2 regions of the Paenibacillus sp. GCM10028914 genome follow, and region 2 is predicted to be linked to the other one. Evidence: riboswitches for the same ligand, from Rfam matches in the RefSeq annotation. Region 2 holds a riboswitch; the other holds the start of a gene.

Region 1 (15,378 bases), on a different contig from region 2:
GGTTTCGCAATGCTATAGTCCATGAATGCAATCACCAGCCAAAGCATGGGAATATAGCAGAAAATAAACATCCAGATAATACCTGGGATGACCATGCTTTGCAATTGCCATTGCCGAAGAATTGCTTTTAGTTGTCCTGTCCTGTATTGGAACATGTTCCGTGCCCCCTTCTACTTCATCGTAAGAAAATCAGCAAAGGAAAAAAAGGCCATCATTTTTGACCCTATCCCAATTTTTTAGATTTGTTCTAACCGATCTGTTCAATGAAGTATGCTGTGATTAAATGAAAGGGGTATTTGAAGAATGAACAAACTTATATGGGAGCAAGATTTTTTAAATCGTAATACCGATTTGAGTGCATGGAATATTCGTTCTGGCAATGACCTGCTTGATCATGAAGGCAATCCCATATCCCCTGGTTGGGGTAACGGAGAGTTGCAGTATTACACGGGACTCGCAGACAATCTGTTCATCAATGAATTTGGATTAAATCTCTGTGCACGCCGCGAAGTTATTGAAGCAGATGGGAAGCACTTTGACTATACCTCCGCCCGTTTGGACACAAAAAATCATTTCTCCTTTCGCTACGGCAAACTTATCGTGCGCGCTAAGCTCCCTGTAGGTCAGGGACTTTGGCCTGCCATATGGCTGCTTCCGCAGCATGACACTTACGGCTCTTGGCCCGCTTCTGGTGAGATCGATATTATGGAATCTAGAGGCCGCCTGCCACAGCAAATATGGGGAACACTGCATTACGGAAAGGACTGGGACAATAAAGTTATCGATGAATTCTCTTACGAGTTTAAGAACGGTACGATTAACGAGTTCCATGATTATGGGCTGGAATGGGACGAAGGTACGATCCGGTGGCTGGTTGATGGGTATTGCTTCGCTGAGCGTCAATTAGAAAATGGCATCATGCCGTTTGATGAGCCTTTCTATCTAGTCCTCAACCTTGCTGTAGGTGGTTGGTTTGATCATGTGCCTGTAGATGAAGCTGCATTTCCTGCAGTCATGACGGTTTCATCTATACAACTATATGAATAGCAGACTACATAAAAAAGCTCTGGTCTAGTAACAGGCCAGAGCTTGAGAATGTTTTACTTTTTAAGGTGATACGGAACTGTCGTAACAATAACATCTTTCCGATACAGCAGATAGGTACGTATCATAAAGCTGGTTTGATTATGAAGCAGGTTTTGCCAGCTTTTCTTCGGAATGAACTGAGGAATGACTACTGTTACTTGATAGTTCGATTCAGCTGCTTTCCGTTGTATGGTATCTATAAATTTGCTTAATGGATGTATGATGCTTCGATATGGAGAATTTATAGTCACTAGCCTTACATCAGGTCTCCACTTCTTCCATTTTTCCTCGAACCGAGTTAACTCTTCTCTTTCAAAAGGAATGTACACCGCGATAATCTGATCCGCCGATAAAGACTTCGCATAGTTTAAAGAATGCTCAACAACATGTGTAATACCTGATACCGGTAAAATTACAACATTACCTTTTATCTCAATGGGTGGTTCACAAGTGGTAATCCGTAATTGTTCACCAACGGCATCATAGTGCTTTTTAATGCGTAGGAACAAGTAAACGATTAATGGCAGGAATATCAGCACAGGCCAAATCTGCACAAATTTCGTTACGAAAAAGATAAGGAATACGGTAAAGCTGATCAAAGCGCCGATGGTATTAATAATTAATTTTGTCACCCAACCTGCTGTCTTCTCCCGAATCCATTTTACCATCATCCCTGTCTGGGATAGGGTGAAAGGTATAAACACCCCCACAGCATATAACGGAATTAAACTCTCGGTTTGCCCGTGAAAGACAATAATCAGAACTATAGATAATACCCCAAGAATTAAAATCCCATTTGAGTAACCAAGGCGGTCTCCCCGAACGGTAAACATTCTTGGAATGAATTTATCCTTAGCAAGATTGACTGCAAGGAGTGGAAATGCTGAATATCCCGTATTCGCTGCTAGGATTAGAATCAATGCAGTTGTCCCTTGTATAAAGAAATACATAATATTACGGCCGAAGGTTTGGCTCGCAATCTGGGATACGACTGTTTCCTGCGCTGTTGGCGTTATACCGTAATAATAAGCTAGGAATACGATACCCGAGAACAATACGGCGAGTAATATGCCCATGGCCATTAATGTTTTGGCTGCATTTCTGGGCGCAGGATCTTTAAAGTTCGGTATGGCATTCGATATTGCCTCCACCCCGGTGAGAGCTGAGCTACCAGATGCAAAAGCTCTTAGCAGGATGAATAAGCTTATACCTGCAACCGGAGTTCCGATTGGAGCATGAAACTCAGGAGAAGCGTTACCCATCAGAATATTGTACATATTTACTCCAAGTAGAATAAACAAGGCCAATACGAACAAATAAACGGGATAAGCAAGCACGGTAGCCGACTCGGTAACTCCCCTTAAGTTCAGTATCGTTATAAGGATGACAAACGCTACCGCAATGCCGACTTTATGCTCATGCAATATTGGGAAAGCGGATGTTAAAGCATCCGTCCCTGCCGAGACACTTACTGCAACAGTAAGGATATAATCTACCAACAGAGAACCACCAGCAACTAAACCGGGATATATTCCAAGGTTCTCTTTAGATACGACATAAGCTCCCCCTCCGTGAGGATAAGCAAATATGATTTGACGGTAAGATAAAATTAAAGCCGTTAATAGTACCAATACTCCAATCCCAATAGGAATCGAATACCAAAGTGCAGCCCCGCTGATCGTAATCAGAACAAGCAGGATTTGTTCTGGTCCGTATGCTACAGATGAAAGTGCATCTGAGGAGAGTATTGCTAATGCCTTTTTCTTGTTCAGTTTTTGTTCTCCAAGTTCATTCGATTTAAGAGGCCGACCAATCAATAGTCTTTTTATTGCTGCCATCGTTAATGTCACCGCCTAGAGTTATTAAATATATCGTTTGAATTCGCCCTCATCACGTCCTGCAACACGATTTAGGCATAACAAAAAAAGCCGCAGGAAAGCTGGAGCTTTCCCGTGGCTTGAAAAAATAAGACACGACAAATTCCTCTTTCTTAACGCTTACGAGGTTAGCTGACGGATTCGGGAAGGAAAGTATCCCTACACATGCAGTAGCTAGCCAAGTGATTCACCCCGGAGATGAGGATGGTCTCATCTTATTGGTTCCCCCGCTTCTGATTTCAGAATTAAGCGATTTAGGAATATTCGGTTTTCATTCCAATTTGTAATGCACATTCATGATTACGAATGAATCTTACTCCTTCTTGGCACTTACTGTAAAGAAGCAAAGAAGCACATTTCAGTCAAAAAAAACGAATAAAAAGTCCATGATATCGATTACAAATGGTCTTCACCATGATTATCTTGAATTATCTCTGCCTCACTCTATTTTCCAAGTATACAAAAAATTAAAAAGCAGACCTTAAGGTCTGCTCATTGTATTTATTCTCCCACTCATGTTATTGAACTAAATTTCTTCTTTTTAAAAGACCAAAACATGATTGGGATTAACATTATAGCGAGGATACTCCCGGCAAAAGAGAGTGCAGAAAAACTGGAGTGCGCAACAACCATACCAGATAATGCCCCTCCCGAGGCACCTGCCAGAGCTATTAGAACATCTACAGATCCTTGTACTTTCGCTCCATTAGTAGAGTTGGTTGAATCGACAATTAAAGCAGTTCCACTAATCAATCCCATATTCCAACCGAGACCCAGAAGGGATAATGCTACGATTAACATAACCAGTGAGTCGGCAGGTGCAAGCGCAGCAATTATTCCTGAAGTAAGTAATGTTACACCAGAAGCAACTGCCATGACCTTACGTCCGATTTTATCAACCAAAATTCCAGTAACTAAGGATGGGAGATACATGGAGCCTATGTGGAAACCTAAAACCAAACCTACTTCTCCCAACCCATATCCATGATGTTTCATATGTACAGGAGTCATCGTCATGATAGCAATCATGACAATCTGGGTTACAATCATAACCGAAGCGCCAAGGACTATACCTCTTCTCTCTGCATACATTTCTTTTGGCTCATCAATGTTTCTTGTAGCTTTAACGGAGCTTTTGGCAAGTTCATTCGCGATTAATAGTGGATCTGGACGAAGGAAAATCAGCAAGACTAATCCAGCTAGAATATATGCTGCCGCAGCTAAAATAAATGATCCTCCTAAACGAGGTACACCTATCGAAAGAGCGAAATCACCCATAATATTCACTAAATTCGGACCGGTAACAGCGCCCAGTGTTGTGAATACCATTGCCATACTTACAGCGGTTGCCCTTTGCTTTGATGTCGCTAAATCCGTACCCGCATAACGGGCTTGTAGATTTGTTGCAGTCCCTGCACCGTAAATAAAAAGTGAGGGGAAGAGTAACCAAATGCTATTAAGAATGACAGATATGATTACACCAATTGCTCCTATGCCACCTGTGATAAAACCTAAACCCAATCCGAGTCTTCTCCCATGTTTCTGTGAGAACCTTCCTACCAACAGAGCCGCGACTGCTGAACCCAACGTAAATAAGGCAGTTGGAACGCCAGTATAGTTATCTGTGCCCAGCATTTCCTGAGCTAGTAGTGCACCAACCGTTATTCCAGCTGCAAGTCCAGCACCTCCAAATATTTGCGAAAATATCACAGTCACAAGTGTACGGCGATAAAGATTTCGCTGTTTATCCGGGGAATGAATATAGCTTTGTATTATTTCTTGTTCTTTGGTTGATGATCGTGATAAATCCATCTTACACTTCCTTTCACAAGCTGAACTCGGATCAAAGATCAAAAGTAGTTTACCTTTCCAGAGAAAGGATATCAAACACTTTTTTCCATTTAATCATATTTTCTAATCGTGAACTCGATAATATAAAAAACGGCAACCAATCGATTCGGCTGCCGCATATTATTCGTAAAAGTTTATATATTTCATCACTTCTGCGATACCTTTCATTTGAAATAATAGTTGATTGTTTAGTTTCTCCAAAGCTAATTGAAAAGAATGTTCGATTCTACCGTAATTTTGCGTGTCTAAATCATTTAAAAGTTTCTTCATATTTTCAATATAATAAACTGTTTTTCTCAAACTCCTGATGACCAATATCTTACGCAGTTGCGGTATAGAAAACACTCTATATCCATTTTCATTATTTCTTTCTGAATGGATTAAACCTTCATTTTCCCAATAGCGGATAGCAGAACTATTTACTCCTGCTATTTTTGCTACCTCTCCAATACTCATAAATTCTTTTAATTTCATATTTTTATATTCCGTAAAATTGGAATCTTTAATCTTAGTAAGTATTTCTTCTACTCTTTGTTTCTCCACTTGTATATGAAATTGTTGTTCATTTACTAACCATAGAGCTTTTTCAAAATTCGCGTCCTTAATTATTCTCATGACCTCATAAACAACGGGGATATCATACCCTTTTAATAAGGCTCTAATGGTAATAAACGCTTGAACGTGTATCGATGTGTAAAGGCGGTGATTGCTTTTTGTCCTTGGCACATCAGGAATGAGATCTTGTTCTTCATACCTTCTCAAAGTTGTTGTACTAACTTTTAAAATACTTGCAATTTGTTTAGGGGAATATGTCTCCATTTCTGAACTCCTAACTTAAAGTCAAACCTTCAAGTGCTACAATAATATATTTTATTTAAAATCCCAATATATCAAGGACAAAAAACCGCAAAACTGAAAGATTGCATGAATGTTATATGATAATAATATAAACAATTTAGGAGTGAGAAACTTGGAAAAAGTCATAAAACTTATGGATGATTCAAAAATAAAAGTTGGTTTAGTTGGAAATTCAAATTCCAAAACAATTATGCTTCCAGTTGCAAAAGAATCTGTTTATGGCCAAGAAGCCGAAAACTTAAAGTTATGGGGAGTAGACCCTAAATTAGGAGAGCATTTTATTAATGGTTTAGTCAACCAGTTTAAGATATTATATTTTGACTACGAAGGGCATCGTTTAATTCACCCGAATCCAGATAATCTTACACCTGAAAATATTGTAAAAGATTTTTTATTAATTGCTGATGAAATGAATGTTGAGAAATTTAGCTATTATGGTTACTCATGGTTAGCTTTAGTTGGATTGCAATTAGCCATTCGGACTGACAGATTAGATAGCTTAATCATGGGTGGTTTTCCTCCATTGGATGGACCATATAAAGAAATGATGGTGGTGACAAATAAAACATACGAACAAGCTTTAAATAATCAAAAGTCCTCTAATATTGATCAAGATCATCTCAGTCCAGAAGAGGTTGATTGGGATAACATACAGGTAAAGATCGACACGAAACAGACTAAACAGTTTGTTACGATGTACAATAATCTAATGGAATTTAATGATCGTGACATTCAACATAAATTAGATATTCCAAAACTGGCGTTTTCCGGGGAAAAAGACACCATTGTTTATGGAGATAATTTTGGAAATGTAACAGTAGATATTATCGGTATTCTTCAAAAAAATAAACAAGAGCTAGAACATCATGGTTGGGATATAGAAATCTTAACAGGAGATGATATGAATCACACTAAAGCAATGCAGCCTATAACGGTTCTGCCATTGATTAAGCCTTGGTTGATTAAAAATTTGAATTTATCTCATTAAATTATTATTCTAATAGCCGTTTCTTTAAAATAGGCAATCGAGGCACCATAATGGCTATGAAATAAGCACAAACGGTACTAATCAGCGCACCAACGATGACATCTGCAGGATAATGAACACCAACCCATACACGAGAGAGGCCTACCAAGAAGGCCAGCGATATCCAAATATATCTCCATCTTTTATGAAAGATACAAAAAGTCACACAGAATGAAAAAAATAAGATGGTATGATCACTAGGAAAAGAGTTGTTGACTGTTTTTTCTATTAGTTGGTTAACATGAGGTAGCTCCACAAATGGTTGTTTATTCGAATGTAATTGTCCAGCTATCTTTCCTAATATCTCAGCAAGCATGAAACTAATCATCGCTGAGATGACCATCATCCTATTACTGAGTTTTCTAGAGAACCAGAACAGTATTGTTAATAGAGCTAAAATATAAACCATGTATTCAGCAAGAAAAATAAAAGTAGAGTTTAAAAAAGCATATTCCTTACCTATATCATTGATGAATCTGAATAACTCCACATTTATTTTCGATATGTCCATTATTAATACTTCCTCTCTTATGTTCATTTTCAGTTTCATATGAAGAAGTATAAATAAGCATCAGGCATTTCATAATCGATTAACCTTACACTCTCCTTACAATTTAGTAATAAAAGGAAATGGTGATTCTGTTAAAACCGCAACCTCTATAAAACAAAAAAAAGCAACCCCCTTCAAACCAGGATAGGTTGCTTTTACTCAGTTATTTCTTAACTTTGTTGTTTGGTGGATCATACAATCCCGAAGTACCTTTGAACCACTCGAAAATATGCGATATGCAAACCTTAAGAACGGCATAACCCGGAACGGCTAACAGAACACCAACCACTCCAAATAAATTTCCCGATGTCAGAATGACAAAGATAATGGTAATGGGGTGAATTTTAAGTGTTTTGCCCATGATCTGAGGCGATATGAACTTGCCCTCAATTAACTGGACGATCGTCCATACAGCAACCATCTTCAGCAGCATTATCGGAGATGTAACAAGTGCTACGATCATTGCTGGAGTAATCGCAATTGCAGGCCCTAAATATGGGACAATGCTAGTAAACGATGCAATAATCGCTAGGATAAGCGCATAATCCAGCCCAATGATCATGTAACCTATGTAGAGTAGAATACCGATGCAGAAGCTGACGATGATCTGACCACGGATAAACGAACTGATCTGGTGATTAATATCTTGAAGCACATGCAATATACCGGAGCGACTCTTCGTTGGCAGGAAGGATAATATTTTCTTCGGGAGCTTCTTGCCATCCTTCAACATATAAAACAGAATAAAAGGTACCGTTACGATAGCCAATACAGTTTCTGTAAAAGCGCCGAGAAATCCTCCTACTTTACTCCATGTTTGGTTAAAGAGTTCCGATGCTTTCTGAGTTATCGTGCTCCACCATTCTTGAGAGTTGAAGCTGACAGCCTCCTGAATCTGACTAAACAATTGGCTGCCCGTAAGTTCTTCAAATTGCTGCTGAACATTCTCACTATATTGCGGGAAATTGTCAATCAGCCCCGTTATCTGGTTGCGCAGCACGGGAATAACTGCAAGGACGACCACCGTCAGAATACCTGCAATAGCAAGATACAGGATTAAGATGGACCATCCCCGTTTGATATTTCTTTTTTCCATCAAATCCACAAGCGGGTTGAGCAGATAATATAGTATTCCGGATAAGATGATTGGCAATACGATTGTCTTGATCAACACTTGCAGCGGATACAGAACAAATGAAATTTTGCTCAATACCAGTACGTTGAGTCCCACCAGCAGCAGGATAAGCAATAGAAGTACAAACTTGTTGTTTAGAAATAATCTCTTGAAGCGATCCGGCCAAATGCGGGGTTGTTCCATAAATGTCCTCCCTCAGTTAGTATCTATATTAAATATTGTAATAACACACCATCCAAAGATACTTATTCATTTCACTTATTGATATTAAGTCATCTACTTCATTATACTGTGCTGTTTGTGAGAAAAGAAGACATCCCCTTCGGGATGTCTTCTTTTTAGTTCTCAATCATTAATCTCATTATTCCCATCGATACTGCAACAATTCAAGCATTTGTTCAATATAGACGAAATAAAAGAAATAGATGAATTAATATCATTTTCTCCGTCTATAAAAGAAAAATTGTAATAATGTTTGGAAGAACAAAAAAATCATAGCACTAAAAATTGAAACGGTCAGGTAATATGAAATGAAGTGAATCCTTAAAAAGAATATGCTGATCATAACTCCGCTCACAACACCCAGCAACAAATAAGCTAATATGATCGTTAAGAGACCTTTAACCCCTTTCAGTTTAAATCTCTTATAAACTATGCTATCAATCACAGGTGATAGTATTACGCCTACAATGATGAATACGAAAAAATTAGGCACAAAATTGACTGCGAATATACCACTATAAGAATAGTAATTAATATGGGGAAGCCTTTCATTTATAGGTGTATATATGATCCAAGATGCATATAAGGTAGCTGCTATAGCTGAAACAATAGCAGCAATTATTTTCATGAATACTAATCTGTAACTCTTATTAGGAATATAAATTTTGAATTTCCTCCTTCTGACTGCATTATTTATACTGTTTCTCTGCTCATATAGACGGAGGACTTGTTTATTAGGTTGCGATATAAAAGAAAAACGCTTATATACTAAGCGTTTTTCAGGAAAAATATATCTGAGATTATTTTCGGAGAAATCAGTATTAGCCGAGTACAGTCAATTGGCCTGCCGCTAACTCCACAACATCTGATTCGACGCTGATCCACACACTTTGTGCAGAAGGATTATGAACCATTCTGTAATCGGCAGAGAATCGGAGCTGCCTCAATGCATGTATATAAGATACTATTTCAGCATTAGTAGCAAACCAAATGTCTTCTTTCCCAGCAACAATCTCTCCAAACCGATCTAGCAGTTCCCAGTTGTTGTCGTCCTCAAATTCATAACTATGTCCCCAAACATACAGCAATGCCATCTTAGTAAAACTCTGTTTTAAATTGATCAATTGATTGGCATACTCTACCATATGCCAGTGGCGGCAGGTTGGATGCCATCTAAGGAAGTCTGACGGCATATCAAACCTATTATGGTGTTCTACAGTCCGAGCGTATTCAATCCCAAGCGAAGGTAATACCGAGACCAGTTGATCGTTATATGTACCAAAAGGATAACTCATACCACGCACGGGATAACCAACAAGGGATTCCAGCCCCTTTCTGTCCTCCATAATTTCCTGAACCATTTGCTCCAAAGGCGACTGTTCTAGAAAAGGATGACTGACGGTATGAGCAGATACTTCATGACCTGTGAACAGGGGACGCACCTCCTCCCGTGAAAGAAACCCCTCTGTTCCAAGCGTACCGCTGTTTAAGTGAAATGACCCTTTTAAACCATACTCATTGAACTTCTCGACTACTCTCCTGTCATGAATCTGTCCATCATCAAAACTAAGGGTGATAGCCTTATGAACTCCCCCCGGAAAACGATCATATCGAATTCGCATACAGATTTCTCCTTTTAAATGTTATAGACAAGCATATACTATATTTCTCAGTCTGGGATGTACATAAGGCTCCTGATTGTTCCGCATATGCTGGGCATACATGACGGTTAACTGACGCGATGGATCCATGATGGCCAAAGAGCCAGCAGCCCCGCTCCATCCAAACTCACCGAGTGAGCTAAGAGAACCACTAATCTGTCTTGAGATATGGGTTCGAACGCCCAATCCGTAACCATAACCGGCTAGCTGTGACCAGGAGAAATAGCCGCGTGTTCCTTCATTTAACTGGTCCGTTCGCATAAGGTTCACTGATTCCGGCGACAGAAGCCTTACTCCTTCAGGACTCGTACCCAAATTGGTTAGTGTATTCAAAAATAGAACATAGTCGCTTACAGTCGAATATAGTCCGGCTCCCCCGCTCTCATATTCCGAGCCCAGTTGATAATTGTTGCCCTCGTCGTATATTGGCTTACCTAGAGTATCGTTATATTCGTATTTGAGAGCCAAGCGGGTACGCTGCTTTTCCGAAAGATAAAAGCCGGTATCGTGCATACCTAGTGGACCGGTAATTTCTTCATAAACATAATCGCTGAATCTTCTTCCTTCCACCACCTCAACTAAAGCGACAAGAACATCATGACACAAACTGTAAATCCACTTGGTACCAGGTTCACACAGCAACGGCTCTTTCGCGAGCGCTGCCACAACATCACGGGTCGGAGCTCTGCCGTTCGTTCCCCTCACAACCTCTTCAATCGAAGGCGAATTAATGTCATAGGAGAAGCCTGCCGTCATGGTAAAGAGATCACGCACTAGGATAGGTTTCTTTGCCCTTTCAAATATGACCTCACCATGGGGCAATGTCTTCTTCACATTCATGTCTGTATATTCGGGAAGATAGGCTGAGATCGGGTCATTTAACAAGATCTTTCCCTGCTCCACTAGCTGAAGCGCTGCCGTACAAGTCATAATTTTTGTTAAAGAATAAAGATGGATTATTCGCTGGTCGTCAATAGGAGTAGTCATATTCAAGTCTTCATAACCACTACGGTAACGAAACACCTCTTTGTTTCCGTATAGAACAAGAACTTCTGCCCAGGGTATGCGCCAAGCTGTAATTCGGTCGATAAAAGTTGATAACGGTTTGAATTCCATCGTAGATAATCCTTCCTAATTAATAATTACTCATAATCAATAACCACCATCTGATGACACTCCAGCTTAGGAATCGTGTAATAGACCTTATCACTTTCGTACTTGAAAGAGAGCTCTTGGTTCTGTGGTGCTAGATATACATTCTTCACGCGATGGGTAGTACGAATAGATACCTGAACATCAAAGATCGGCACAATATCCTCAATCACTTCAATGTTGTTACCGCGGCGAACCGGTGATGCATATAACAAGTGATTGACTAGCCGTTTCTCTTCCTTCTGTTCCTGCAGGGTGGTCACGCCTTGAGCAGGCAGATTGGTGTTTAGCGCCTTGTCAGGCAATAGGCGGTTCAGCGCGTACAGGACCATCTCTTTCAAAATCAGACTTCCTTGGTTCGCGTAATCCTCAAACACATTCCAGGCCAGATAAATTCCGCTACTACTCTCTACCATGCCTGGTCCTCCATAAACCTCGCTGCATGGCGTATGCTTGTGAGAGCAGAAGGTAAAGACATCGCGATTAAAGTACGGGTCTTTCCTGCTTCCAAGCTCAGTTCCACCGACAAGTTCCAACTTCTGGCCTTCTGAATACATAACAAAAGAAGCTTCCCCTAAGCTCTCAGGCTTGAACAAAGGACTGAAATAATCAGGACGGTATGGGTTAACCCCTAGATACCTAGCTCCAAAGTCAATGGCGAAGGAAGTGCCGTCAAGATTTAGACCCGACCAACCTGTGGCTAGAATCTTGCCTCCCTGGTTCAAGAACATATTCAACTTAGTCTTTAGATCGTCATTTACCGCCACATAATCTGGCAAAATGATTACTTTATATGCCGAAAAATCATTTTCCATATCAATAACATCAAATAGGATTTTACCCTCCAGCAGCATTCGTACAGCACCTGCATCAGAATTGGACTGACTTACGTCTTCTTTCACTTTCGGGTGTACACCAGTTGCTTCCAATGACAAAAGTGCTACATCTGCAACGTTCGTTGCATTCACGCACCATACTTCTTTACTCTCGACCTCTTGATAAGCCTTGCCGATTAATTCATAAGTTGCAGGATCCATACGACCATTAGGATGCAGCTGATCTCCAATCGAACATTTTGCACCATTCGCGAGGCTGAGAGCGGTTTCATAACGGAGTGCGTTTGGATGTTTATACCCACCGAATTCTCCCCACGCCGTATGAAATTTTCCTGTCATACCAAGAAAATCGTACCCAAGCGTTTGTACATACCTGGCCGAAAGCGGGAAATGATCGTAACCCCATCCGCCCGTAGGCAGAGACTCTAGTTCCAAATGGGTATTCATAGCAGCCAAGTCACGGCGACCGCGCTTGATATGTCCGCCGTTATGGAAGATTGGCAATCCTGGCTTTAACGATTCTACGGTTTCCTTTACCCTAGCCGTGTAATTTGCGTATGTGCTCTCCCAAAGGATTTTCATCACTTCCTCTTCACGAGGATCATGCCCCTTACGACGTATAGCATCTACGCAGTTATGACAGTAACATTTGCGTATACCAACAATATCGAGAAACACTCCGTCTACATCATATCGCTGTACAACTTCCCGAATCTGTTCGAGCAAGATATCGAGATATGGAGAATTCATACAAAACTGATGATAGCCTGGCTCCATGAAGCCATCGGCCCAGTTCGTTCGATCGTTCTTGTCACGGATGAGCCACTCCGGATGGCGCCTTGCTAGTTTTTCATCCAATCCGGCCGATAGGTATACTGGCGTTTTTACGTTAATTTCATGGGCTGCCTCAATCTGGGCTGCAAGCAAATCATAGCTTAAACCCGGATGCATCTCATTAGCCTCAGATGGATGATACGCCCAACCATGATGACACTTGGAGAACACCGTTATGGAATCTACATGCCCTAGCTTCAGCATTTCTTGAAACTGTCTTTTGTCAAAACGGTCCCCGATTGGGGTAATGGCTTCGGATGTGTGGAAATCCAGATGAACTTGACGGAATCGCATGATTTCTCTTCCCTTCCTAATTCGTATATCCCTAATATATCCTTTATTAGGATTGAACGAATAGGTGCATAGACGACTTTTTATAGCACAATTTCGACCACTTATTATCACTTGTGCGTGATATAATGATAATATAAACGACTACTGGAAGGGGCTTCCTGTTATGATGTGCCTGGAGCTAACTATACCTCCGCTTCCTCAATTAGTGACCATCGGTCACTCAATCTGGATACCGGGGCAACAGCACCTAAGCCGTTCCTTTGATGTGTATGACATGCTGTTTGTGATGAAGGGTACCTTGTACATTTCGGAAGATGATGTGCCTTTCGAAATCACTGAAGGCACCATGCTTGTGCTCGAGCCAAACCGCTTGCATATCGGACACCGTCCTTGTGAGGAAGAGACCGAAATTTATTGGTTTCATATGGCCCACTCTGCGCCTGTCCGATCGATAGATAGTGGACAAATTCCATGGTCGGCTCCTTTTACGAAGGGTTCCAACCTTGATGTCACTCCGCACCAACAGGTCATGTATATCCCTAAATTTACAAACCTGCATATCCCAAACATTCTCCCGTTTCTGCAGCGAATGGTGGAACTTCATGAAAGCCTATCACCCGCAACATCCTTACCGCTGCAATTGCAGCTGACCGGCTTGTTGGCAGAATTGCAGGCCGCTGTGCGCTTGCAATATGCTCCTCGCTCCAGAATACTGTGTGATCAGACGATAAACTATCTTCAGCAGCATTTAACTCGACCCTTCGATGCTAAACACATGGAGGAGACGCTTCATTTCCATTTCGATTATCTCGCCCGCTGCTTGAAGAAACACACAGGGCTGAGTCCGCTTCAATACCTTCACGAGTTGCAGATCAATAAAGCTAAATCTCTATTGGCAAATACAGGTCTCCCCGTATCCGAAATCGGTATGCAAGTCGGTATAGAGAATACCAACTATTTCATACGCTTATTTCGTAAGAAGATGGGAATGACACCCGGGCAATTTCGAATCATCCGATTCGGCCGGACATGACAAAAGCAGCAGGAACGAATTAATGTTCCTACTGCTTTTTTTATTAAGGAACTTGAATATATTTTTCCCGGTACTCCGTAGGCGTACAGAAGTAACTCTTCTTAAACTGGCGAGCGTAATAATTCTGGTCCCGGAAGCCGCTCTCTTGAGCAACTTGTAAAATGGACAGGTCAGGATTACGTAAAAGCGTACAGGAGTAATCCAGCCTCCGCCGGATCACATAGTCCATGGGCGTCGTTTGAAAGTTCCTTGCGAATTCGCGAAGGAACTGCCTTTTTGATAAAAAGGCTTTTTCCGCGAGCATATCCAGATTCAAGGGCTGTTGAAAGTGTTCTTCCAAGTATGTAATGGACTCCGCAATTCGCAGCGCTTTATTCTCAGACCACCCATTGTTAGCCACATAATAACGTGAGAGAAGCCCAATGAGGGCGGTAAAATATGAGCGGATCATAGATCGATAACCTTCTGGTCTTTGATCATACTCATCCAGAACTAAATCAAGCAATCCAGTTACTTGCCGTAATTGTTCATCATTCAGGGTAAGCATTCCTTGAAAGTTCATTTCCTTCCGATAGAATGGTTCGAAATAAAATAAAGCTTGAAAACCGGGCATTAGCTTCAGTTCCTGTAGTTGAGCAATCTGATCGGGATGAAACATAACGTTGACATATTGAATATGATCCACATTCTTATATCCGTGAGATACATTGCCGTGTATAAAAAAAACTTGTCCAGCGGAGATCGGGTACTCCCTTCCTTCAATAATGTGAGTTGCGGTACCGCCAAGAATGACAACTAGCTCGGAATAGTCATGATGATGAATACTAAAATCATGGGTTAGAGGGCATTTCTCTATGCGAAAAATAAAATCTGGTTCCAGCCCTTGGTCTCGGTAAAAGCTTTTTCTATTCATGTCGCTATTATGCTAAAGAAGGTCACTATCGTCAAGGAATTGTAGATAA
Region 2 (15,378 bases):
GTAGAGAGTGTCATGAATGTTATCCGCACTAGTTGTAAAGTTCGTGAACAACTCGTTACTCCGGTTACGCCTATGAGTGGAACAACAGATTCCTACTTACCACTCCCAGTTGAAGTGCAAGTGGGTGGAGCAACCGTATTTGTACTTCCAGTTGAACGCTTTGAACACTTTTAATAAATCTTTTCGATAGACTGAACATTAGTGCTCTGAAGCTTGAAGGATAAAAACAGTAGCAGGATGAAAAGCATGGATGTTTTTATTGCGGTATCCGAAACTTGGTTCTTGAGAAAAATGAGATTCTGATATCATAATAAAGGCATCTACTCAATAGTAGGAGAACAACTATGTTTGAAAGTAACATGAATAACCGATATATCTTTTAGAGGGGGACAGGAGCGAAGAATCCATTTTCTTGGCAGAAAGTCTGTCCTCCGGTATTTAATTACGCAGTATATAAAGGCGGTAGATTTCGGTGAAGATCAATCCGGGCTTCAGGCCCATGAAAAGTGAATTGTCGGTCCCGGATAACAATGCTAAGCCGATTCAGCATAAGACGTTTTCCGACATGATGTATCAACAGGGCGAGAAAGCCTCCAAGGAGGAATTAAACCGTCAAATGCGAGAAATCGCCATGCAGGGTGACCGATTGGCACGGGCGATGACGATTCGGGAATTGAAGGCATATCGTTTGATGGTAAAAAAGTTTCTCGAAGAGACCGTTCGTCGTGGTGTATCCATGAAGGAAACGCGTGGCTGGGATCGAAGAGGCCGTGGCAAGCGGTACAATGTTATTGATGAGATCGATTCCATGCTGCTTTCCTTAGCGGATGAACTGCTTGAAAGTGAACAAGGAAAAATTGAGTTGCTCAGCAAGATTGGTGAAATTCGAGGAATGCTGATCAATATGGTTTTTTAAAAAATTGTTCTGATCTTTATATGCTTGTTTGAAGCAACCTAAGGTATTATGAATTGATTCAAGCATATTGCATAATTGTATTCCAATCTTTCTACGGTGCAGTTTATTGACGATTTAGTTCTTATCGAGCAATATATTGATTGGAATGAGTTTGTTTGATTATGCAAAATGCTAATATAGAAACGGAATGCTTCTTTGTTATACTCTATCTCCCTGATCAAAAGCCCAGTAAAATGGGTATCAGTGAAAATGCCGTTTCTACTAGAAGCAGAAAGAGAGAGGACTTATGTCTTTTAATAATATATTAGGCCAAGAGGCTGCTAAACAGTTGCTGCAGAATGCGATTCGGCGTGAAGCTGTTAGCCATGCTTATCTGTTCAGTGGGCCTGTCGGTGCCGGACAGCTGGAGACGGCAATGACTTTTGCCAAGGCATTGTTCTGTACAGAAAGTCAGGATGATGCTTGCGGCCAGTGTCTGGAATGCCGGAAGGTGGAACATGGTAACCATCCGGATCTAACCTTGATTGAACCGGATGGAGCCAGTATCAAAATCGATCAGATCCGTGAGTTGCAGCGGATTTTTTCATATCGTTCTGAGAAGAACAATCCCAAGGTGTATATAATAGACCATGCGGATAAGATGACGGTTCAGGCTGCAAACAGTCTATTGAAATTTCTTGAGGAGCCTCAAGTTCCGGCTGTGGCTATACTCATTGCTGAGAATGGACAAGCTCTACTTCCGACGATTCAGTCCAGGTCACAGACCGTCCCGTTTCGGGCACTAAATCCGGAAATGATGGAGCAGGCTCTCGTAAGCGAAGGTTATCCGTCATCCTTAGTACGATGTGCGGTTCAACTGGCTTCAGGACTTGAAGGTTGCAAGAAAATTTTGAATGAGAATTGGTTTGCAGAAATTAGAAACGTAATGTTACAATTAGGGAAGGAGTCTTTGAGCCGCTCTGGAGTAGCGATGATCACGGCTAACCAGAAAGTGTTCAAATCCGGACTCTCTGAACACCTGGACATACTGTTCAGTTTGTTCCATTTATGGTTTAAGGATATGATACATGTCCAATACGGAAGGCAAGATCGTCTCGTTTTCATAGATCAGGCGGAGTTTATCTCCGGTCACGCATCAGCCCGCAGCACGGCACAGTGGGTCTCCTACATGGATTTGGCCTCAGAGTGTCAGAAGAAGTTACGTTACAATGTCAACGGACAGCTCTGTCTCGAGCAGTTATTAATGGGTTTGGGCGGAACTCAGGCGTGAGACAACCCCCAATACCCGAGAATGGCCACAATGTACGGGCTAACAAGGGGGTTAATTTTTGTACAGTGTAGTGGGTGTCCGTTTTAAAAAAGCGGGCAAAATATATTACTTCGATCCGCTGGATCTTCCTGTGGAGAAGGAGCAATCCGTTATCGTGGAAACAGCTCGCGGTATCGAATATGGCCAAGTTGTAATTGGTAAAAAAGAAGTACAGGAATCTGATGTGGTTCTACCGCTGAAGAAAGTGATCCGCATTGCTGGTGACTCAGACGCCCGTGTGGTGGAGGAGAATAAGCTGGCGGCGAAGGATGCATTTACAACCTGTTTAAATAAAATCCGGGATCATGCATTAAAAATGAAGCTGGTCGATGTAGAATTCACATTTGACCGCAACAAGATCATTTTTTATTTCACAGCGGAAGGCCGCGTGGATTTCCGTGAATTAGTTAAGGATCTTGCCGGCATATTTCGGACAAGAATTGAACTACGTCAGATTGGCGTACGTGATGAGGCCAAAATGCTCGGGGGTTTAGGACCGTGTGGACGCGTACTGTGCTGTTCTTCATGGCTGGGTGATTTTGAGCCGGTATCAATCAAGATGGCGAAGGACCAAAGTCTATCGCTAAATCCGACCAAAATCTCCGGACTTTGTGGAAGATTGATGTGTTGTTTGAAGTTTGAGCATGACAACTATGAGAGTGTTAAGGAAGAACTTCCGTCCGTTGGCAAATTCGTTGTCACTTCGCTCGGAGATGGCAAAGTCGTTGGCCTGAATGCGGACAAACGGACTGTACATGTACAGCTGTTTGAAATCGGTAAAGTCAAAGAACTTCCTTTAGATGATGTTGTCGTCAAGTAGACCAATATTACGGTTACTTTCGGGGTGTAATCTTGGAAAAGAAAAACATTTTTGTGCGCATTCAAGAGATAGAATCACAGATGGGACATATGCACAGTGAACTGGGTGAACTAAAGCTGGTCATCAAGGAATTGCTGGAAGACAACCATCGTCTCAGCCTTGAAAATGAACAGCTCCGGAAAGTTTTTAAGAGGGAAGTTCAGTCGGCAGATTCGGAAACAACATTTCCACTCCAGCCAACTCTCGTTAAAAATGAGGAAAGCGGAGAAGATGTTGTCGGGGAAGGGTATGATAACCTGGCTAGGCTGTATCACGAGGGCTTCCATATCTGTAATGTATATTATGGGCACTTGCGAACAGAAGGGGATTGCCTGTTCTGTCTGTCCTTTTTGAACAAATAAGAAACCGTAGGAGAAAACCGCCTACGGTTTTTTTCTGAAGAGATAAGGAACTATGATGGTTGCAGTCATGAATAGAGGACGCAGATGTTTCTGTAATTTAAATAATTTAGTCAATAAAGGGTTGGGATGATGAAACGGGAAATACAACTACACAGTTCAGAGCGAATTGATGATCTGTTAACTAAGGATTTAGGAATTATTCAAAGTGAGGAGGTATTCAGCTTCTCCATGGATGCTGTGCTACTCGCTCGGTTTGCGAGTATTCCACGTCGCGGTCGCATCCTCGATATGTGTACCGGCAATGGTGTCATTCCACTATTACTTACAACTAAGAGCGAGGCAGTCATTGAAGGAATTGAAATTCAGCCAAGACTGGCTGATATGGCTAGACGAAGTGTCACCATGAATGGATTGGAAGAGCGGATCGTGATTCGGGAAGGTGATTTGAGGGAGCTTTATCTGGAGACAGGTCATGGGGTATACGATGCAATTACAGTAAATCCACCTTATATGCCTCTTAACGGCAGTGATATTAAGCTGAATCAACACCAAGCCATCGCAAGGCATGAAATTCATTGTACGCTAGAAGAAGTGATTCAGTCAGGATCCAGGTTGCTCCGTCCTGGCGGAAAACTAAGTATGGTCCATAAGCCGCTGCGTCTGGCAGAAATTATTAGCTTGATGCAAAAATACCGACTGGAGCCTAAAATCATCCGCTTTGTGCATCCTCGTCTTCATATGGAAGCGAATATGGTGCTCATCGAATGTATTAAAGACGGTAAACCGGAAGTACGTCTACAGCCGCCACTTATTGTCTATGATGATCAAGGAAAGTACTGCCCAGAAATGATGGATATTTATTATGGATCAAGTGAGGGAAAATCATGAACCTGTCCTGTCAAAATAGCTTTGCTGTTCGTAAAGAAGGAGAACCCGGGTCGCTGTATTTAGTGGCGACACCGATCGGTAATTTGGAGGATATGACTTACCGTGCTGTACGCACACTTCAGGAGTGTGATATTATCGCCGCGGAAGATACTCGTCAGACCCGTAAGCTCCTTACGCATTTCGAAATTCAGCCGAAGCAGCTGTTTAGTTATCATGAGCATAATAAGGCAGCAAGTGGACCTGAAATTATACGCTATATAATAGAAGGAAAAAATGTAGCGATCGTCAGCGATGCCGGTTTACCGGCCATTTCGGACCCTGGATCAGACTTGGTAAAGCTGGCTATTGCAGAAGGAATTTCAGTCATTCCAATACCCGGAGCGAATGCCGCACTGTCAGGATTGATTGCTTCGGGCCTGCCGACCGAACGTTTCACATTTATCGGATTTTTACCCAGAGATCGAAAAGATATTGTAGCGCAGTTGTCCTCTTTTCAAGCGGCGCAAGGCACGCTGTTGTTCTATGAATCTCCGCATAGGGTAAAGAAGACATTAGAGATTATGCGTGAAACGCTAGGAGAACGCCATGTAGTCTTAGCGCGAGAGCTGACGAAGCGTTACGAAGAATTTGTGAGGGGTCCTATAACAGAGTGTCTGGACTGGTTGGAAGAGCATCCGCCTTTAGGCGAGTACTGTATTGTCGTTGAGGGAGCGAGTAGAGAAGAGGAACAGCGGGAGAAAGATGCTTGGTGGCAGGAACTATCACTGGAAGCACATGTGGAGCATTATGAAAGTAGCGGAATGAGCCGCAAGGATGCTATGAAAAAAACCGCCTCAGATCGTGGTGTCTCTAAACGTGATATTTACAATTCCTTATTGAACCAATAGGTAACTACTATTTCTATATAATAGGAAGTATTAGTGAGTGGTGAAGATTAATAGGCTGTGGGGAGTCATAAACAAAAAAATACCTCCCTGCGGCTGGGTTATAGCCGAGGAAGGTGTAAGGAGATATGAAAAAGGTTAGAATTAACAAATTAATTATAACTATTATATACTATGTTTCTTAATTTGTCACAGGTGTTGGAATTTCAGAAACACATTCGTTGCAAACAATTTTGCCTTTGAAGTAAGTTACATTTTCCGCGTTACCACAGAAGATGCAAGCAGGCTCGTATTTTTTGAGCATAATGCGCTCACCGTCAACGTAGATTTCCAAAGCGTCTTTCTCACCGATTCCGAGTGTACGGCGGAGTTCAATTGGAATAACGACCCGTCCTAGTTCGTCTACCTTTCTTACAATACCTGTTGATTTCATCATAACTGATTGTTGCCCCTCTCGCCATAATTTAAAAAAGTCATAATTCGACATTGTTCTATGTTTTATGTTATTTATAGTACCAACGATTCCCAAATCAGTCAACCTATAATTTTGAAAATAAGAAACTTATTTACGAATATATAGTGAACAAAACCCTCTATATTCCTAGTAAAATGTCAAAAGTCGTAGGTATTTAAGCTTGTTTTTAGTCTTGTCGATTTGGAAAACGGGACATTACTTAATTCGACAATGTTCGACATTAAGTGTCAAAACTAGTGATAAAGCGATGATTTCAATGTTTAGGATAAGGAGATGAAAGGTATGCATTTGCCGATTAGCGAGGAAAAAGTGTTTAAGGATCCGGTTCATAACTATATTCATGTGCAGGATGATATAATATGGCGCTTAATCAATACACCTGAATTTCAGCGGCTTCGCCGGGTAAGGCAACTTGGTACTTCCTTCCTGACTTTTCATGGTGCAGAGCACAGCCGTTTCTCTCATTCGCTGGGGGTTTACGAAATTACGAGAAAGATAATCTCTCAGTTTGAACGTAGCGGTTACCCCGATTGGCCGAAAGAGGAGCGTTTACTTGCCTTATGTGCCGCACTTCTCCATGATATTGGTCATGGACCTTTCTCCCATTCTATAGAAGAAGCATTTCATATGAACCATGAAGATTGGACCTGTCGTATCTTGCTGGGAGATACATGCGTGAATGATGTTCTGAGAAAAGTAGATGCTGAATTTCCGCAGAGGGTTGCTTCTGTTATTAACAAAACGTATGAGAAACCAATTGTCATTAATCTGGTTACGAGCCCGCTTGATGCTGATCGGATGGATTACTTGCTGCGTGATGCATACTATACGGGCGTAAATTATGGAACGATTGATATTGACCGGATTCTGAGGATGCTCCGTCCATATCGGGATCGGGTTGTCGTTAAAGAGTCAGGAATGCATGCAGTAGAAGATTATTTAATGTCTAGGTATCAGATGTATTGGCAAGTGTATTTTCATCCGGTAACACGCAGTTCAGAAATCATCTTAAGGCAAATTTTCAAAAGAGCGAAAGAGCTGTACAAGGATGGATATGCGTTTGATTTTATGGTTGAACCACTGCCTGCGCTTTTTGAGGGGAATCCGACTGTGAGCCAATATTTACGCTTGGATGAGGCATTAATTCAGACGAGCTTTTTACAGTGGACTGCGGAAAAGGATGAACTTTTGAGCGATTTATGCGGTCGTTTCATGCATCGTCGCCTCTATAAATATGTAGAAATCGACAACATCGATGTAGAAATGATCGACGGAATCCGCCAAGCCTTTTCTGAAGCGGGATTAAACCCTAAGTATGATTTTGAGATTGATTATCCGACCGATCTTCCTTATGATGAGTTTCATTCCGGTTCGCCTGAGAGCGATAAGCAGATTCTGTTACTGGATCGACATGACCATGTACAGGAGATATCCGAAGTATCCGATATTGTGCGTTCTATCAGCGGCATTCACCGTGGGCGGTATCGTTTATATTTTCCTGAAGAAAAGGTAAGAGCTGTACTGAACAGTCTGCCTAAAGAGATTGCCTCTGTGTTTTTACAAAAATAAATAGTTTCATTAGAAGAGAATTTCAGCAGCAGATATCGGCATTTTTTGCGGCTGCTCTACAACAAGAAAGGAGTTTATTTCATTATGTTATTCGACACACACACACATCTCGATGCTCCCGAGTTCGACGAAGATCGCGAGGAGGTCATAGACCGTGCACTAGAAGCAGGCGTAACCCGTATGATCAACATCGGTTTTAACCGGGAGACAATTCCTACTACCATGAAATTGGCTGAGACCTATGATTTTATATATGCTGCTGTAGGCTGGCATCCTGTAGATGCGATTACGATGAAAGATGGGGATTTAGAATGGATTGCCTCTCTGTGCAAACATGAGAAAGTGGTGGCTATCGGCGAGATCGGCCTGGATTATCACTGGGATACCTCACCTAAGGAGATTCAGCATACAGTGCTGCGTCGCCAGATTGGATTAGCACGGGAACTGAATATGCCCATCGTGATTCATAACCGGGATGCGCATGAAGATATCGTGAAGATTTTGAAAGAAGAGAAGGCTTCCGAGGTCGGCGGTGTTATGCACTCTTTTTCAGGTAGTTGGGAAACGGCCAAGTTATGCCTCAATATGGGCTTTCACATTTCTTTTGGTGGACCGATCACATTCAAAAATGCGAAACAGCCTAAAGAGGTTTTGGCACAGGTTCCAATGGACCGATTACTCATTGAAACGGACTCCCCATATTTAACACCACATCCTTTCCGAGGGAAACGAAATGAGTCCGCTCATGTGCGTTTAGTAGCTGAGACCGCAGCTGCCATAAAAGGGTTGTCTCTGGAAGAATTAGGTTTAATTACAACCCAAAATGCGATGGAACGATTTGGAATTAAATGAAATCAAGAGTAAAACAGATGAAAAACAGAGCTTTAGCGACCAATTAAAGTTTTTTAATCAAAAAAGGCGACTATATTACAATATTTTAACCTTTTTTCTGAAAAAATGTGGTTGATTGTTGCTTTACAACCTGTATCGAAACAGGATATCATCTTGTCAGTGATAAGAAGCTGATCGAAATCATCAGCCGAATATTTTATGAACCGTCACGCTTAGTCTCCAATGATTTGGGGAACGGGGGAACCGATACAGTAATAGCTGGCTGAGTGCAAGCTTTCCTGTATTTGATTTCTTTTTTGGGTCTTAGGGGTGAATTTGAGGGCATCCGCCATGAGCGGTTGACTTGAGATAGGGCGTCTCTCTTACGTCCGAACCCGACAGCTAACTCCGTAAGCGTAATTAAGAGAGGCAAACTCGTGCATACCATTTTCCAGATCGTAGACATCAGGAAGCCACGAAAGAGTCTCTATCACTCTTTCTTTGGCTTTCTTTTATTTTAGAATATTGGAGAGTGTATCGTCATACTGTTGGTAAACAGGGGGTGACGGTTGTGTGTACGAATCGACGGGGAGTAACGCAGAGTGAAGAAAGATAGCAGAACACTCTGTGAGACAATTTGCTATAGTCGCGTCAAATGCAATCATGCGTTACCTAGACGGCGGGACTATGAAGGAGGATGAAATAGTGGGCATTTTTCAACACGAAGAGACCCATGAATCACAATCATCCAGCATGTCTTACGCATTACGATGGAAGCATGAGAATCTGCGTCAACTAATGCTGGCCGCCATTGGCGCCATCGCAATTACATTACTCGTTATGCTGATTGTTCACACTCGGCCGGGTAAAGAGGTTCAATTGGTGATTGATGGACGAATCACCACAGTAGAAACCCATAGGGCTTTGCTGCATGAAGTGCTGGATGAGCAAGCCATTTCCCTGAAACCACAGGATGAGGTTTCTATGCCGTTAAACGGTGTTCTCCAAGATGGAGATCGCATTATTATTAAACGAGCGGTACCTGTTCGTATAACCGCAGACGGCAAACAAAACACAATATTTACTACCCAAGATACGGTTGCAAATGTACTCAAAGAATCGGGCATTTCAATCAAGGGCGAAGATACAGTAAAACCTTCCCTGGAAACAAAAATTTTCGGGCAAGAAGAAATCCGTGTAGTTCGCGTCACGAAACAAACTGTTAAACAGACTGAAACTCGTGCGTTCCGAGTCATCAAAACGGCTGACCCTTCCTTGGAAAAGGGGGATAACCGCGTCTTGCAAAGCGGTAAACCAGGCGTGGTGGTGAACTATATTGAGAAAGTGTACGAGGATGGAAAGTTTGTCTCAAAGAAAATTATTAAAAAAGAAGTTCAGAGTAAGACCAAAGATAAAATCATTGCAGTCGGAACGAAAAAAGTAGCTGTGCCTGTTCAGACGGCTTCTGCTGAATCGTCGCAATCTAATAAGGCTGTTACAACAAAAACAGTAGCTACTCAAGAGAAGTCAGCGGTTAAGACGGCATCCTCAACTGAGAAAGCTAATAACGTTATATCTAGAGCCGGTGTTGACTTTGAATACAAAAAAGTAATAAACAATGTATCTATGACAGCATATTCCGCCGAACAGAAAGGCATTGGTACCCGTACTGCTTCCGGTACACGTGTTACCGAAGGACGTACGATTGCAGTGGATCCGAATGTCATTCCGATCGGCTGGTGGGTATATATTGAAGGCGTCGGCTTCCGTCGTGCTGAAGATACGGGGGGTGCCATTAAAGGCAACAAAATCGATGTGTATTACGATTCCCTAAAATCAGCACTTAGTTTCGGGCGTAAAAGCGGTCATACTGTTTATGTTATCGGTCCGGTGAAACCAGAGCTTAACTAACGTATGATTTCTGTTTTACAATGCCATGCTAATGCTATACTATTTAATTAATAGGAATGTAATGTTAAGAAGAGGATGGATCATCCTCTTCTTTTGTTTTGGGAAGGAAGAAGGTACGAATGATCAAAGAAGTTATTGTCGTGGAAGGCCGGGACGATACAGTGGCTGTGAAGCGGGCGGTTGAGGCAGACACGATCGAAACTGGGGGATCTGCTATAAACAACCGCACGCTGAAACAGATTGCGTTAGCACAGGAGCGACGCGGCATTATAATTTTAACGGACCCGGATCATGCCGGAGAACGAATTCGCAAGATCATCGATGCTAAAGTTCCTGGCTGCAAGCACGCCTTTATTCCGGAAGCAGACGCTACTCGTAAAGGAGATATAGGGGTAGAGAACGCCTCACCGGAGGCGATTCGCCATGCGCTGGGACGCGTGCACACTTCGTTTGAAGGATCGGAAAGTTTGATTGGTCTGGATGACCTGATTGAAGCAGGGCTGATCGTGCATCCTCAGGCTGCTGCGAGACGTATGACGATGGGTAATCTGCTTGGTATCGGATACTGTAACGGAAAGCAGTTTCATAAACGTCTGGCTATGTTTCAAATATCACGCGAAGAATTTGCATCAGCGCTTGCCCAGCTGGAAGAGGGAGGTACGGAGCTATGACACGAATTGAAGATATATCAACCCCGAGAAGAACGAAGGAGATCATTCAGCGCCACGGCTTCTCATTTAAGAAGAGCCTTGGGCAAAATTTTCTCATCGATCAAAATATACTGTACAAAATTGTAGAGGCAGCAGGACTGGACAAGGATAAGGGGGCGCTGGAGATTGGCCCTGGTATCGGAGCTTTGACGGAAAAGCTGGCACAGACGGCTGGATCGGTTACAGCTGTAGAAATCGACCAAAGGCTTATTCCAATCCTTCAGGAAGTATTAGAACCGTATCCTAACGTAAGCGTCCATCACGGAGATGTGCTTAAGGTGGATTTACATGAGCTGTTCCGCAAACATTTTAGCGGTGTGTCTAAGGTTAGTGTCGTAGCCAATTTGCCGTACTATGTCACTACTCCGATTTTAATGAAGCTGCTTGAAGAGAAGCTGCCGCTTGAGAATATCGTGGTTATGATTCAGAAGGAAGTTGCAGTACGTATGGCTGCTTCACCAGGAACCAAGGATTATGGCAGTTTGAGTATTGCTGTTCAATATTATAGTGAGCCGAAGCTTGTGTGTACGGTTCCTCATACTGTCTTTATTCCTCAGCCCAATGTAGAATCAGCTGTTATTCGACTTAAGGTACGGGACAAGCCTCCGGTTGAGGTTGAAGATGAAAGTCACTTCTTCGAGGTTGTACAGGCATCATTCACTCAGCGTCGTAAAACGATTGCGAATAACCTGAAAAGCCGCTTTTTCCCCGGAGAGGGACGAGAACGCCTGGAGCAATTGCTGCAGGAGGCGGAAATTGAGCCATCCCGGCGCGGTGAGACACTGAGCATTGAAGAGTATGCCCGTCTTAGCAAGGTACTCCTTGCAGCGGGTATAAGATAAGGTTTCAAACAAATCCATCAAGTAATGGCAAGGGGCTGTCCCAAAAGTAGATTTATTCTACTAAGGGACAGCTTCTTTATGATCAATTGGAGGAATGATTCGTATCCGTAGCGTCTGCTAGCACTCTATTGTGAAGAGATAGATATTTTGATCTATATAAGAACCAATCCTGATAAAGGCCCATACGATGGATGTAGGGGTGATGTTGTGATGAATTTTGGAGATTTGGTCGTTCGTAGATCGTACGGCGGCGATGTGACGTTCCGAGTGGAAGGTGTACAGCAGAACACGGCCATCATTAAAGGAACGGACTTTCGGCTGCTGGCCGACTCGCCCCTTGGGGATCTGGTAAGAGTACCACATCCTACGACGAGCGAACGGACGAAGCAGGCGCAGATTAAAGCGAATGAATCGTTAACCCGCCTGCAACAATACCACCAGGAGCAAAGTGAGCGGCGCCTGGCAGATTTGAGAACAGAATGGGGGACCGGTGAAAAAGGTTATTTTGACGTGCCGGGAAAAGTACTACATCTGGATGGAGACCCCCTTTACCTGAAAAAAAGCCTCAGCTTATACAATCAGCTTCGGGTTCCGGCTGAAGGACATCATATTCATGAATCATCGATGGCGGAGGCCTTATATCGCATGCTGCCACGTGTTCGTCCGGATATTGTCGTTATAACCGGCCATGATGGTGTGCTTAAAAGACCTCAAACCCGTGATTTGTACAGCCTGGAAAGTTATAAAAATTCACAGAACTTTGTGCAGGCGATACAGGTTGCAAGACAGTATGAACGTAATCGGGACACACTTGTTATTGTTGCAGGCGCTTGTCAGTCGCATTTTGAGGCATTGCTGCAGGCTGGGGCCAATTTTGCAAGTTCTCCGGGACGTGTGCTTATTCATGCTTTGGACCCGGTGTACGTGGCTGCCAAGACGGCATATACGTCTGTTCGCGAAACGGTTAACATGAATGACGTGCTACACAATACGATAAGTGGCAGTCAGGGTGTAGGAGGTATAGAGACCCGTGGAACTTATCGAATTGGGTTGCCGCGTCTAAATGATTTATCTACGTTGAAGGTAACTCCATCCGTCAGCTAAGATTTCCTTCTTGTGACCGCATTTCAGGTAAAGAAATAAGTGAATTCTAAAAAGCCCCTAATCGCAGGGGTTTTTTTAGGTTCACAATGTACACACTACAAACAATCGAATCTTATGTTTCGCTTCAATGGGATAAGGTATATTAATTGAAGGAAAATGTACATATTTGTTGTCGGTTTTGCGCATAATAACGGTTCTCCGCTCGACTCAACAATGTTCAAAAAAAATTCGTTGACAATATATTTTTGATGCTGATATAATTAATGGTTTTGATTTGACATTGCCTTGGTAAATTGATATAATGGACAAGGAAAGAGGTGGTCGTCGACAATGGCTAAAAATGCGCTGTTGGAAATCAAACGCAGTTTGGATGCTCATCTTGGGCAAAAAATTACGCTGCGGGCAAACGGTGGTCGCCGTAAGACCGTTGAGCGTACTGGTGTTTTGGAAGAAACGTACCCTTCTGTTTTCATTGTAAAACTGGATCAAGACCAAGAAACCTTTAAACGAGTGTCTTACAGTTATGCAGATGTGTTAACCGAAACGGTAGAAATCATGGTTTTGGATGAGGACTGCCAGTTGCGTATAACCTATATCAAGTCATAACTTTATGTAATGCAGAACAGCACCCTCTCGGGTGCTGTTTTTTGTTGCCATGAGATTTGAGAATGAGGTCCTGGCTTCAAGGTACATAATAAAGATGTATCAAGCCATCATTACCACATTCACAAGGAGGCAAACTACTGATGAGCCGAAGAAGAAGGACCATGATGTCGGAAGAACTGAAGACCGAGCTGGCTAAAGAACTTGGATTTTACGATACGGTTCAAAAGGAAGGCTGGGGCGGTATTAAAGCCAGTGATGCGGGGAATATGGTGAAAAAGGCGATTGAGCTCGCAGAGCGAGCAGCCCGCCAGTCAGACCGTTAATTCAAAGCGTTATAAGGGGCTTCCGTAGTTCGGAAGTCCCTTTCTTTCTTTTTTGGATTTGGTCTGTATTGAAAATGACTTCACGGTGTCTGTTTGATAATATATAGTCAATTAGAAGTTTTTTCTGTAATGTGTTAAGTTGTGCTTATGGGAAAAGCTAAGGATAGGTGAACTTTCTTGAAAATATACGAAAAAGCGCCTGCAAAGATAAATCTGATGCTGGACGTACTTCATAAAAGACCCGACGGTTTCCACGAAGTGGAGATGGTCATGACGATGATTGATCTGGCAGATCGGCTAGAGATGTCTGAACAACCGAGAGATACAATTATGATTACGAGTCAAGCAGGTTATATTCCTTTGGATGAGAAGAACCTGGCTTTTCAGGCGGCTAGGTTAATTAAGGAGAGGTATGATGTCCGTAAAGGGGTACATATTCATCTGGATAAAAAAATTCCGGTGGCCGCAGGGCTAGCAGGTGGAAGCAGTGATGCAGCCGCTACGCTGCGTGGCTTAAATCGGCTATGGAATTTGAATATTCCGATGGAACAGCTGCTTTCTTTGGGGGCAGAACTAGGTTCTGACGTGCCTTTCTGTGTCACAGGCGGATCTGCGCTTGCGACAGGTAGAGGCGAAATACTGACGCCTGTTCCGAATCCACCCCAATGCTGGGCGATTGTAGCTAAACCACCGATTAACGTTTCCACAGCCGAAGTGTATGGTCGCTTACGGAGTGACAATATACAACATCATCCATCGGCTAAAGATATGGTGGCAGCTCTTGAGAAGGGGAGCTTTAATGAAATGTGTGGCTCTCTTGGGAATGTGCTTGAAGAAGTGACGCTGAAATTGCATCCTGAGGTGCAGCAGCTGAAAGAAGCCATGATGAAGCTTGGGGCAGACGGGGTACTTATGTCTGGAAGCGGGCCAACCGTGTTCGGTTTAGTTGCTAAAGAGTCCAAAGTCGCGCGGATTTACAATGGACTGAGAGGCTTTTGTAAAGAGGTCTATGCCGTTAGACTACTAACATAATGTACGTAAGTCAGAGAGGTAGTTCCTTATAACCTTGTAAGAATACGTACAAAAGTGTTATATTTGCAATATAATATTCGGATTTAGCGAGGAAAAACAGTGAAGAAACTTAAACGAAGCGAACGATTGGTTGACATGACACAGTATTTATTGTCTGAACCACATACCTTGATTCCGCTAACTACGTTTGCAGAGCGATATGGGGCGGCTAAATCCTCAATTAGTGAGGACTTAGCTATTATCAAGGAAGTTTTTGAAGATGAAGGTACGGGCGAATTACAGACGCTTGCAGGGGCAGCCGGAGGCGTGAAATATATTCCGAAGCTGCGCAAAGACCATGCTCTTACCTTTGCACAGGAGCTTTGCCATAAGCTACAACAGTCTGACCGAATTCTACCTGGCGGATATCTGTATATGTCTGATCTCCTAGGAGAGCCCTCCTTGATGAATGAAGCGGGTAAGATTTTTGCTACCGCTTTTGCAGACCGAGAGATTGATGTCGTCATGACCGTAGAAACCAAAGGTATTCCACTTGCTTACGCAACGGCCGCTCAGCTTAACCTGCCGGTCGTTCTTGTGCGTCGAGACCACCAAGTGACGGAAGGGTCAGCAGTTAGCATTAACTATGTTTCAGGATCGCATAAGAGCATACATACGATGTCACTTTCACGCAGAGCGCTCAAAGAACGTTCACGCGTGCTGATTGTTGATGACTTCATGAAAGCCGGGGGCACGATCCAAGGGATGATGGATCTAC

What was found. A riboswitch is a leader RNA that binds a small molecule or an ion and turns the genes downstream of it on or off. The one in region 2 is predicted to bind cyclic di-AMP.
Region 1: another riboswitch for cyclic di-AMP. It lies ahead of ACFQV5_RS14985 (APC family permease); the one in region 2 lies ahead of ACFQV5_RS25315 (resuscitation-promoting factor).

The regions. Positions count from the first base shown of each region.
Region 1 is NZ_JBHTFO010000015.1:330,238-345,615, reverse strand. It holds gene ACFQV5_RS14995 (ABC transporter permease) at 1-155, opposite strand, end outside; gene ACFQV5_RS14990 (glycoside hydrolase family 16 protein) at 304-1,047, shown strand; gene ACFQV5_RS14985 (APC family permease) at 1,101-2,924, opposite strand; cyclic di-AMP (ydaO/yuaA leader) riboswitch at 3,065-3,225, opposite strand; gene ACFQV5_RS14980 (MFS transporter) at 3,477-4,775, opposite strand; gene ACFQV5_RS14975 (MerR family transcriptional regulator) at 4,935-5,633, opposite strand; gene ACFQV5_RS14970 (alpha/beta fold hydrolase) at 5,785-6,660, shown strand; gene ACFQV5_RS14965 (undecaprenyl-diphosphatase) at 6,665-7,210, opposite strand; gene ACFQV5_RS14960 (AI-2E family transporter) at 7,413-8,567, opposite strand; gene ACFQV5_RS14955 (polysaccharide deacetylase family protein) at 9,428-10,228, opposite strand; gene ACFQV5_RS14950 (serine hydrolase domain-containing protein) at 10,250-11,383, opposite strand; gene ACFQV5_RS14945 (beta-galactosidase trimerization domain-containing protein) at 11,410-13,383, opposite strand; gene ACFQV5_RS14940 (helix-turn-helix transcriptional regulator) at 13,547-14,416, shown strand; gene ACFQV5_RS14935 (helix-turn-helix domain-containing protein) at 14,460-15,329, opposite strand.
Region 2 is NZ_JBHTFO010000021.1:4,339-19,716, forward strand. It holds gene ACFQV5_RS25265 (cyclic-di-AMP receptor) at 1-174, shown strand, start outside; gene ACFQV5_RS25270 (YaaR family protein) at 473-916, shown strand; gene holB (DNA polymerase III subunit delta') at 1,203-2,186, shown strand; gene ACFQV5_RS25280 (PSP1 domain-containing protein) at 2,245-3,045, shown strand; gene yabA (DNA replication initiation control protein YabA) at 3,078-3,446, shown strand; gene ACFQV5_RS25290 (tRNA1(Val) (adenine(37)-N6)-methyltransferase) at 3,573-4,334, shown strand; gene rsmI (16S rRNA (cytidine(1402)-2'-O)-methyltransferase) at 4,331-5,221, shown strand; gene ACFQV5_RS25300 (AbrB/MazE/SpoVT family DNA-binding domain-containing protein) at 5,400-5,654, opposite strand; gene ACFQV5_RS25305 (HD domain-containing protein) at 5,976-7,262, shown strand; gene ACFQV5_RS25310 (TatD family hydrolase) at 7,344-8,114, shown strand; cyclic di-AMP (ydaO/yuaA leader) riboswitch at 8,314-8,525, shown strand; gene ACFQV5_RS25315 (resuscitation-promoting factor) at 8,799-10,004, shown strand; gene rnmV (ribonuclease M5) at 10,124-10,675, shown strand; gene rsmA (16S rRNA (adenine(1518)-N(6)/adenine(1519)-N(6))-dimethyltransferase RsmA) at 10,672-11,556, shown strand; gene yabG (sporulation peptidase YabG) at 11,767-12,660, shown strand; gene veg (biofilm formation stimulator Veg) at 12,991-13,266, shown strand; gene ACFQV5_RS25340 (small, acid-soluble spore protein, alpha/beta type) at 13,407-13,589, shown strand; gene ispE (4-(cytidine 5'-diphospho)-2-C-methyl-D-erythritol kinase) at 13,767-14,621, shown strand; gene purR (pur operon repressor) at 14,721-15,378, shown strand, end outside.